2 regions of the Ureibacillus thermosphaericus genome follow, and region 1 is predicted to be linked to the other one. Evidence: a T-box and tRNA genes for the amino acid it is inferred to sense, from the RefSeq annotation. Region 1 holds a T-box; the other holds one or more tRNA genes.
What was found. A T-box is a leader RNA that pairs with one kind of tRNA and senses whether it is charged. The one in region 1 lies ahead of serS (serine--tRNA ligase), so its partner is inferred to be a tRNA-Ser.
Positions count from the first base shown of each region.

Region 1 (4,609 bases):
CGATAAACTATTAATCATTTCTAACGTCATTTCAACACTGTTGCTCAAATTGTTTTTCCCTAAATCATTCAAACTTTCTTCAGTTTGCATGAAATTTATGAAGCTTACTACAACTAAAGGAATGAGCAACAAAGCAGTAGAAATAATCAACAACTTTCGTTTAATTGTCAATTTCTTAAACAAAACAAACATACCCCCTGATAAAAAAGTTTCAAAAAGATGTCAGTTTAATAATTTTTATATAGGTATTTCCTCCTCCCAATATTTAAAATAACAAAATAGTAAAAAATAAATATTGATTTTTATCAATATTTATACTTGTTTAAAAAATTATATTATTCCGAATTCATTTATTCAATATAAATTTTCCATTTAATTAAATCATTAGGAATATTAAGAAAACGGAAATGCATTCTAGCAAAAAGAAAAAAGCATACCTTTTACTCGGTATGCTTCTTTTTATTACTTTTATTTTTTAGGTGGTGTCATCATTTCTTTTCCACCCATATATGGTCTTAATACTTCAGGAATAATGACACTTCCATCTTCTTTTTGATAATTTTCTAAAATGGCAGCAACTGTACGACCAATAGCAAGTCCTGAACCATTTAATGTGTGAACGTATTCTGGTTTTGCTCCTTGTTCACGACGGAAGCGGATATTTGCACGTCTCGCTTGGAAATCTTCAAAGTTTGAGCAAGATGAAATTTCACGATATTTATTTTGTGATGGCATCCATACTTCTAAATCGTATTTTTTAGCAGCAGTGAAGCCTAAATCAGCAGTACACATTTTCACACGTTGATAAGGCAAGTTTAATAATTGAAGTACTTTTTCTGCATGGCTTGTTAATAACTCTAATTGTTCATAAGATTCTTCCGGTTTAACAAAGCGGACAAGCTCTACTTTATTGAATTGATGTTGGCGGATTAATCCGCGTGTATCTCGACCCGCAGATCCTGCTTCTGAACGGAAACATGCACTATAGGCAGCAAACGCTTTAGGCAACATATCAACGCTTAATATTTCATCCCGATAGAAATTCGTTACTGGCACTTCAGCAGTCGGAATCATGAAATAGTCAGTATCGACAAGTTTAAATACATCCTCTTCAAATTTTGGTAATTGTCCAGTTCCTAATAAACTGTCTCGATTGACAATGACTGGAGGGAGCATTTCCTCATACCCATGCTCTTCCACATGCAAATCCATCATAAAATTCATCAGTGCTCGCTCAAGTCTTGCACCTAAGCCGCGGTAAAATACAAAACGGCTTCCCGTTACTTTTGCAGCTCTTTCAAAATCGATGATGCCTAAATCTGTAGCTAAATCCCAGTGTGGTTTAACTTCAAACTGGAACTCCGGCACTTCTCCCCAAGTATATTCCACAACATTATCATCTTCGCTCTCACCAATTGGAACAGATTCATGAGGAATATTTGGCAAACGCATCATCATATCTTTGAACTTTTCCTCAATTTCCTGAAGCTCTGCATCCAACTGTTTAATTTCTTCTCCCACTTGACGCATGCGAACGATCAATTCATCAGCATTTTCTTTATTGCGTTTCATCACAGCAATCTGCTCTGATACTTTATTGCGCTCTGCTTTTAATTCTTCCGCTTTTGCAATTAATTCACGGCGTTTTGAATCAAGAGTTTCAAATTCATCAATATTTCCTAAATCTTCGTTGCGTGTTAACAGGATTTTTTTTACTTCTTCAAAGTTGTCACGGACACGTTTAATATCTAGCATGTTTATTCCTCCAAACTTATTATGAAATTTTCCATATAAAAAGCTCTCAATCCCAAAAGGGACGAGAGCTACCCGCGTTGCCACCCTAGTTGATTAAACAAAATGTTTAATCCTCTTATTTCATAACGGCTTTTCAACCGACCCAATCCTACTAAACATTTCAGCTGGGCAACTCATGGACGGATTCACAAGGGTTTTTATCAGCTTCCACCAACCGCTGACTCTCTAAAAAAAACTGACTTGTTACTACTTCCAATCATCGCATTATCGCTAATCGATTTTAACCATAGCGTACTATATCCCATTCAATTTTGCAAGAAAAGACTTTATTATCTTTCTTTTAACAAATTTTATCTAACTTGCAAAAGTTCTTCTTTCGAAAGGGTCGCAATATCAATGCCTTTCATAGGATTACCTAAATCCTTTGAAAGTTCAGCTATAAGTGGGTAATCATTATAATTTTTTGTCGCTTCAACAATAGCTCTTGCAAACTTTTCCGGATTTTCCGATTTGAATATACCGGAACCGACAAACACGCCGTCTGCACCTAATTCCATCATTAAAGCGGCATCTGCCGGTGTTGCCACTCCACCTGCTGCATAATTTAATACCGGTAATCGGCCTAATTCTTTAATTTTTAGCAACAACTCATAAGGGGCACCTAATTTTTTTGCTTCAACCATTAATTCATCATTACTCATGTTGACAACTTGACGAATTTGGGCATTTACTTTGCGAATATGGCGTACAGCCTCCACAATATTTCCTGTGCCAGCTTCACCCTTCGTACGCAACATGACTGCCCCTTCTCCAATTCTCCTCGCTGCTTCTCCTAAATCGCGACACCCACAAACAAAAGGTACGTTAAACTCCTTTTTTAACAAATGGAATTCATCATCCGCTGGTGTTAATACTTCACTTTCATCAATCATATCTACACCTATTGATTCTAAAATACGTGCCTCCACAATATGGCCAATTCTTACTTTTGCCATCACCGGAATGGATATGGCATTCTTTACTTCCTCAATAATGCGAAGATCAGCCATCCTAGCTACTCCGCCTTCTTTTCGTATATCTGATGGAACTTTTTCTAATGCCATTACCGCAACAGCACCTGCCGCTTCTGCAATTTTTGCTTGCTCAGCATTCACAACATCCATGATTACGCCGCCTCTGGGGATGTTAATTTCTTTAAAATTTTCCATATTATTACCTCCTATTATTTGTTGATTTTTAGTATAATGATTTTTGACAATATAAAAAGTTCCAAAATTATAAAAAGTTATATGGTCAGTTGGAGGTATATACGATGGACATGCTGATCTTCCAATTGGAAAAAGAAAATGCTAAACCTTTGTATGAACAACTCTACAGCGGCATAAAAAATGCAATTATTCAAAAACAAATTGAAGTAGGAACGAAATTGCCATCTAAGCGAAAATTAGCGGGGTTTTTAAATATTAGTCAAACTACCATTGAAATTGCATATTCTCAATTATTAGCGGAAGGATATATTACATCTATTCCCCGTGTAGGTTATTTTGTTGAAGAAATTGATGAACTGCCTTACGTAGAAAAAAAACAAACGACAATCGAAATTCCCCAAAAAGAACAAAAACAATATCGATATGATTTTCATCCTGGTAAAGTTGATGAAGAATCCTTCCCTTTTGTTGTATGGAGAAAGTATGTAAAAGATATATTTGATATTACTTCAAAAGAGTTATTACAAATGGGTGAACCCCAAGGAGAAGTAGAGTTACGAAAGGAAATTGCCAATTATTTATTTCAATCGAGAGGTATCCATTGCAAACCTGAGCAAATCGTTATTAGCTCTGGAACTGAGCTTTTATTACCGATGATTTTGCGCTTATTTGAAGATGATTTCATATTAGCCCTTGAAAACCCTGGTTACTCAGCAATACCGAGAATTCATTTAAATAATAATGCCATTCCTATTTCTGTGGATGAGGAAGGTTTAGTAGTTGATGAACTTGAACAAACAAATGCTAATATCGTCTATATTACTCCATCACATCAATTCCCGACAGGGGCAGTGCTGTCAGCTACAAGAAGAACTCAACTGCTGAAATGGGCAAGCAAAGCACCTAATCGATATATTATTGAAGATGATTATGATAGTGAGTTTCGCTACATTGGCAAACCCATTCCAGCCCTACATGGTTTAGATCAAAATGATAAAGTGATTTATATGAGCACATTTACAAAATCATTGATGCCATCACTTAGGGTTGCTTATATGGTATTGCCTCATCATTTATTAATGAAATATAAAGAAATATTTAGTTATTACTCAGCAACGGTCCCACGTTTCGTTCAACACATATTAGCCAATTTTATGAAAGATGGTCATTTCTCTAAACATTTAAATCGCATGAGGAAAATTTATCGAAAAAAACATGATAAATTAAAACATACGCTAACTACTTTTTATCCTGATATAAAAATAACAGGAGACCAAGCTGGAATGCATGTGCTAATCTCGATTCCTAGCGGCAAAAATGTTGACCAACTGAAGCAAATTGCAAATCATCATGGCATCAACATTACTCCTGTAACCAATTATTTGTTAAAGCCCATTGAATATGAACATCCTACCTTCTTGCTTGGATTCGGAGGTATTCCTTTAAATCAAATAGAGGAAAGTATCCACCAATTGATGGAATGTTGGAACGTACAAAAAAATAAAAAACTCGCTAAACTATAGATGTCTTAGCGAGTTTTTTATATTAGTATATTATACATATATTTCCCATAAATATTTCCCAAGCAATATTTTTTCTTTAATCTGCAAATTTCTTTTTTAATTGTTCTGAACCAGTTCCACCAA
Region 1 is NZ_AP018335.1:564,450-569,058, forward strand. Features, by position in the region: gene UtA1_RS02685 (methyl-accepting chemotaxis protein) at 1-192, opposite strand, end outside; gene serS (serine--tRNA ligase) at 469-1,755, opposite strand; T-box leader at 1,810-2,024, opposite strand; gene pdxS (pyridoxal 5'-phosphate synthase lyase subunit PdxS) at 2,106-2,963, opposite strand; gene pdxR (MocR-like pyridoxine biosynthesis transcription factor PdxR) at 3,068-4,486, shown strand; gene UtA1_RS02705 (helix-turn-helix domain-containing protein) at 4,563-4,609, opposite strand, start outside.

Region 2 (4,609 bases), 1.2 Mb from region 1:
TAAAAATATATGCCGGTGTAGCTCAATTGGCAGAGCAACTGACTTGTAATCAGTAGGTTGAGGGTTCGATTCCTTTCGCCGGCACCATCATGAGCCATTAGCTCAGTGGTAGAGCATCTGACTTTTAATCAGAGGGTCGAAGGTTCGAGTCCTTCATGGCTCATCCCGTTCACTTTAATATATTAACAATGATAAAATAATTAAAGATTAAGTATTCCACTTAATTTTGCGGAAGTAGTTCAGTGGTAGAACACCACCTTGCCAAGGTGGGGGTCGCGGGTTCGAACCCCGTCTTCCGCTCCAATAATGCCGGGGTGGCGGAATTGGCAGACGCACAGGACTTAAAATCCTGCGGTAGGTGACTACCGTACCGGTTCGACTCCGGTCCTCGGCACCATGTAAAATAGAAGTTAGCGCCAGTAGCTCAATTGGATAGAGCGTCTGACTACGGATCAGAAGGTTGTGGGTTCGACTCCTGCCTGGCGCGCCAAAAAAAGTGAACCGGGAAGTAGCTCAGCTTGGTAGAGCACTTGGTTTGGGACCAAGGGGTCGCAGGTTCGAATCCTGTCTTCCCGACCAGCAGGAACTACGGGGCATTAGCTCAGCTGGGAGAGCGCCTGCCTTGCACGCAGGAGGTCAGCGGTTCGATCCCGCTATGCTCCACCAAATTATAAATGAATAACAATTGACGGCGGTGTAGCTCAGCTGGCTAGAGCGTACGGTTCATACCCGTGAGGTCGGGGGTTCGATCCCCTCCACCGCCATCTTAAGGACCTTTAGCTCAGTTGGTTAGAGCAGACGGCTCATAACCGTCCGGTCGCAGGTTCGAGTCCTGCAAGGTCCACCAAAGGTTGAAAAGATAGATAAGAAACAAATGGAGGAATACCCAAGTCTGGCTGAAGGGATCGGTCTTGAAAACCGACAGGCGGGTCAAACCGCGCGGGGGTTCGAATCCCTCTTCCTCCACCATAACATAAAATAATTATTATCGCGGGGTAGAGCATTCTGGTAGCTCGTCGGGCTCATAACCCGGAGGTCGCAGGTTCAAATCCTGCCCCCGCAACCAAAGTGGTCCCGTGGTGTAGCGGTTAACATGCCTGCCTGTCACGCAGGAGATCGCGGGTTCGAGTCCCGTCGGGACCGCCATAAATACGGGTCGGTAGCTCAGTTGGTAGAGCATTTGACTGAAGATCAAAGTGTCGGCGGTTCGATTCCGTCCCGACCCACTTGATGCGGGTGTAGTTTAATGGTAAAACCTCAGCCTTCCAAGCTGATGTCGTGGGTTCGATTCCCATCACCCGCTCCAATGGGCCTATAGCTCAGCTGGTTAGAGCGCACGCCTGATAAGCGTGAGGTCGATGGTTCAAGTCCATTTAGGCCCACCATATATTCCGAAGTAGCTCAGTGGTAGAGCAATCGGCTGTTAACCGATTGGTCGTAGGTTCGAATCCTACCTTCGGAGCCATAAGGAGAAGTACTCAAGAGGCTGAAGAGGCGCCCCTGCTAAGGGTGTAGGTCGGGGTAACCCGGCGCGAGGGTTCAAATCCCTCCTTCTCCGCCATACATAGCCGTGGCCCCTTGGTCAAGTGGTTAAGACACCGCCCTTTCACGGCGGTAACACGGGTTCGAATCCCGTAGGGGTCATAAAAATAATAAAAAAAATAAAAAAATCTCTTGAAAAAGAGATTGAATATGATAAAATAATTCTTGTCCTTAATAAGTCTAGTGACGATGGCAAAGAGGATACACCCGTTCCCATACCGAACACGGAAGTTAAGCTCTTTAGCGCCGATGGTAGTAAGGGGCTTCCCCTTGTGAGAGTAGGACGTTGCTAGGCTTGATATGGAGGATTAGCTCAGCTGGGAGAGCACCTGCCTTACAAGCAGGGGGTCGGCGGTTCGATCCCGTCATCCTCCACCATGATATATGCCGGCGTAGCTCAATTGGCAGAGCAACTGACTTGTAATCAGTAGGTTGAGGGTTCGATTCCTTTCGCCGGCACCATCATGAGCCATTAGCTCAGTGGTAGAGCATCTGACTTTTAATCAGAGGGTCGAAGGTTCGAGTCCTTCATGGCTCATCAATAAACATTTGCGGGTGTGGCGGAATTGGCAGACGCACTAGACTTAGGATCTAGCGCCTTACGGCGTGGGGGTTCGACTCCCTTCACCCGCACCATTTAGAAAAATTGCGGAAGTAGTTCAGTGGTAGAACACCACCTTGCCAAGGTGGGGGTCGCGGGTTCGAACCCCGTCTTCCGCTCCAATAATGCCGGGGTGGCGGAATTGGCAGACGCACAGGACTTAAAATCCTGCGGTAGGTGACTACCGTACCGGTTCGACTCCGGTCCTCGGCACCATGTAAAATAGAAGTTAGCGCCAGTAGCTCAATTGGATAGAGCGTCTGACTACGGATCAGAAGGTTGTGGGTTCGACTCCTGCCTGGCGCGCCAAAAAAAGTGAACCGGGAAGTAGCTCAGCTTGGTAGAGCACTTGGTTTGGGACCAAGGGGTCGCAGGTTCGAATCCTGTCTTCCCGACCAGCAGGAACTACGGGGCATTAGCTCAGCTGGGAGAGCGCCTGCCTTGCACGCAGGAGGTCAGCGGTTCGATCCCGCTATGCTCCACCAAATTATAAATGAATAACAATTGACGGCGGTGTAGCTCAGCTGGCTAGAGCGTACGGTTCATACCCGTGAGGTCGGGGGTTCGATCCCCTCCACCGCCATCTTAAGGACCTTTAGCTCAGTTGGTTAGAGCAGACGGCTCATAACCGTCCGGTCGCAGGTTCGAGTCCTGCAAGGTCCACCAAAGGTTGAAAAGATAGATAAGAAACAAATGGAGGAATACCCAAGTCTGGCTGAAGGGATCGGTCTTGAAAACCGACAGGCGGGTCAAACCGCGCGGGGGTTCGAATCCCTCTTCCTCCACCATAATATAAAATAATTATTATCGCGGGGTAGAGCAGTCTGGTAGCTCGTCGGGCTCATAACCCGGAGGTCGCAGGTTCAAATCCTGCCCCCGCAACCAAAGTGGTCCCGTGGTGTAGCGGTTAACATGCCTGCCTGTCACGCAGGAGATCGCGGGTTCGAGTCCCGTCGGGACCGCCATAAATACGGGTCGGTAGCTCAGTTGGTAGAGCATTTGACTGAAGATCAAAGTGTCGGCGGTTCGATTCCGTCCCGACCCACTTGATGCGGGTGTAGTTTAATGGTAAAACCTCAGCCTTCCAAGCTGATGTCGTGGGTTCGATTCCCATCACCCGCTCCAATGGGCCTATAGCTCAGCTGGTTAGAGCGCACGCCTGATAAGCGTGAGGTCGATGGTTCAAGTCCATTTAGGCCCACCATATATTCCGAAGTAGCTCAGTGGTAGAGCAATCGGCTGTTAACCGATTGGTCGTAGGTTCGAATCCTACCTTCGGAGCCATAAGGAGAAGTACTCAAGAGGCTGAAGAGGCGCCCCTGCTAAGGGTGTAGGTCGGGGTAACCCGGCGCGAGGGTTCAAATCCCTCCTTCTCCGCCATACATAGCTGTGGCCCCTTGGTCAAGTGGTTAAGACACCGCCCTTTCACGGCGGTAACACGGGTTCGAATCCCGTAGGGGTCATAAAAAAACCGGCTTTTTGTCAAATGGTGTTGGTGAATAAATTTTAGTGACATTATTTGGTAATATGTAATCGGATGGCTTAGGGGAAATTCGAGGTTCCCCTAAGCTGTTTTTATTTTCGCTAAGTTTTGGGTAATGAATATTCGGTTTCTAAAGTGATAGAAGGATCGATAACCGAAAGAAATGCGTTTAATCACTTTGATTTTGTTATTAATCCCCTCTAAAATGCCGTTATTATAATCGTACTTTAGCGTATTCTCCACGTAATTTATGTATTTGTTGATTGTCTTGATGGCGGTTTTCATATAGCTGGAAACGCTGTTCCGTTTATTCGCCAAGGTTTTCTTCAAGAGCTCAAAGTCTTTGGTTTTGATGCAATGTCGAACGTATTGGTATAACTCATAGGACGCCTTTAATTCAGAATCCAGATTAATGATGTAGTGTAGAATATCCACCTCACACATGAGCTTTTTAAAGCAGTGATGATATTTGTAGTTTTTATAATCGAGTTTTGTTTGATCTTTCAGAAGGAGCTTCCAGTATTTTTTCAATTTATTGTAATTCTTTTTATCCCGATTCATGACGTTGATGCGCGTTTTGTTTAAAGCTCTGCTAAATAGTTGGAGGATATGGAATTTGTCGAGTACGATTTCCGCTTTAGGGAAAACTTCTTGGATTAAGGAAATATAAGGGCTGTACATATCGATGACAATCGTTTTTACCGCATCTCTCGCCTTCTTGGAATACCGTAAGAAATACTCTTTAAGGACATGTAATCTCCGGTCCTCCACGATATCCACAATCTCCCCCGTTTCAGAGTCGCAGAAAATAAAGGACATCGCTCCAGCTGCGGATTTCACTGATTTAAACTCGTCAAAACACAAATGCTTTGGAAGATAGTGATAATTCGGCTGATAGTAGCTATAAAAGCTGTCAATGACTCTACTGACAGTGGCATGAGAAACATTATGTTTCATTGCAATATCTTTTTCGGATATTTTAT
Region 2 is NZ_AP018335.1:2,854,954-2,859,562, reverse strand. Features, by position in the region: tRNA gene UtA1_RS13875 (tRNA-Thr) at 12-87, shown strand; tRNA gene UtA1_RS13870 (tRNA-Lys) at 92-163, shown strand; tRNA gene UtA1_RS13865 (tRNA-Gly) at 229-303, shown strand; tRNA gene UtA1_RS13860 (tRNA-Leu) at 309-397, shown strand; tRNA gene UtA1_RS13855 (tRNA-Arg) at 414-490, shown strand; tRNA gene UtA1_RS13850 (tRNA-Pro) at 503-579, shown strand; tRNA gene UtA1_RS13845 (tRNA-Ala) at 591-666, shown strand; tRNA gene UtA1_RS13840 (tRNA-Met) at 691-764, shown strand; tRNA gene UtA1_RS13835 (tRNA-Ile) at 771-847, shown strand; tRNA gene UtA1_RS13830 (tRNA-Ser) at 877-969, shown strand; tRNA gene UtA1_RS13825 (tRNA-Met) at 990-1,066, shown strand; tRNA gene UtA1_RS13820 (tRNA-Asp) at 1,071-1,146, shown strand; tRNA gene UtA1_RS13815 (tRNA-Phe) at 1,154-1,226, shown strand; tRNA gene UtA1_RS13810 (tRNA-Gly) at 1,233-1,306, shown strand; tRNA gene UtA1_RS13805 (tRNA-Ile) at 1,309-1,385, shown strand; tRNA gene UtA1_RS13800 (tRNA-Asn) at 1,391-1,465, shown strand; tRNA gene UtA1_RS13795 (tRNA-Ser) at 1,469-1,561, shown strand; tRNA gene UtA1_RS13790 (tRNA-Glu) at 1,573-1,644, shown strand; rRNA gene rrf (5S ribosomal RNA) at 1,722-1,837, shown strand; tRNA gene UtA1_RS13780 (tRNA-Val) at 1,845-1,920, shown strand; tRNA gene UtA1_RS13775 (tRNA-Thr) at 1,929-2,004, shown strand; tRNA gene UtA1_RS13770 (tRNA-Lys) at 2,009-2,080, shown strand; tRNA gene UtA1_RS13765 (tRNA-Leu) at 2,094-2,178, shown strand; tRNA gene UtA1_RS13760 (tRNA-Gly) at 2,191-2,265, shown strand; tRNA gene UtA1_RS13755 (tRNA-Leu) at 2,271-2,359, shown strand; tRNA gene UtA1_RS13750 (tRNA-Arg) at 2,376-2,452, shown strand; tRNA gene UtA1_RS13745 (tRNA-Pro) at 2,465-2,541, shown strand; tRNA gene UtA1_RS13740 (tRNA-Ala) at 2,553-2,628, shown strand; tRNA gene UtA1_RS13735 (tRNA-Met) at 2,653-2,726, shown strand; tRNA gene UtA1_RS13730 (tRNA-Ile) at 2,733-2,809, shown strand; tRNA gene UtA1_RS13725 (tRNA-Ser) at 2,839-2,931, shown strand; tRNA gene UtA1_RS13720 (tRNA-Met) at 2,952-3,028, shown strand; tRNA gene UtA1_RS13715 (tRNA-Asp) at 3,033-3,108, shown strand; tRNA gene UtA1_RS13710 (tRNA-Phe) at 3,116-3,188, shown strand; tRNA gene UtA1_RS13705 (tRNA-Gly) at 3,195-3,268, shown strand; tRNA gene UtA1_RS13700 (tRNA-Ile) at 3,271-3,347, shown strand; tRNA gene UtA1_RS13695 (tRNA-Asn) at 3,353-3,427, shown strand; tRNA gene UtA1_RS13690 (tRNA-Ser) at 3,431-3,523, shown strand; tRNA gene UtA1_RS13685 (tRNA-Glu) at 3,535-3,606, shown strand; gene UtA1_RS13680 (ISL3 family transposase) at 3,708-4,609, opposite strand, start outside.
Region 2: it has a tRNA-Ser gene. The T-box ahead of serS (serine--tRNA ligase) is inferred to sense a tRNA for this amino acid. The anticodon was not compared.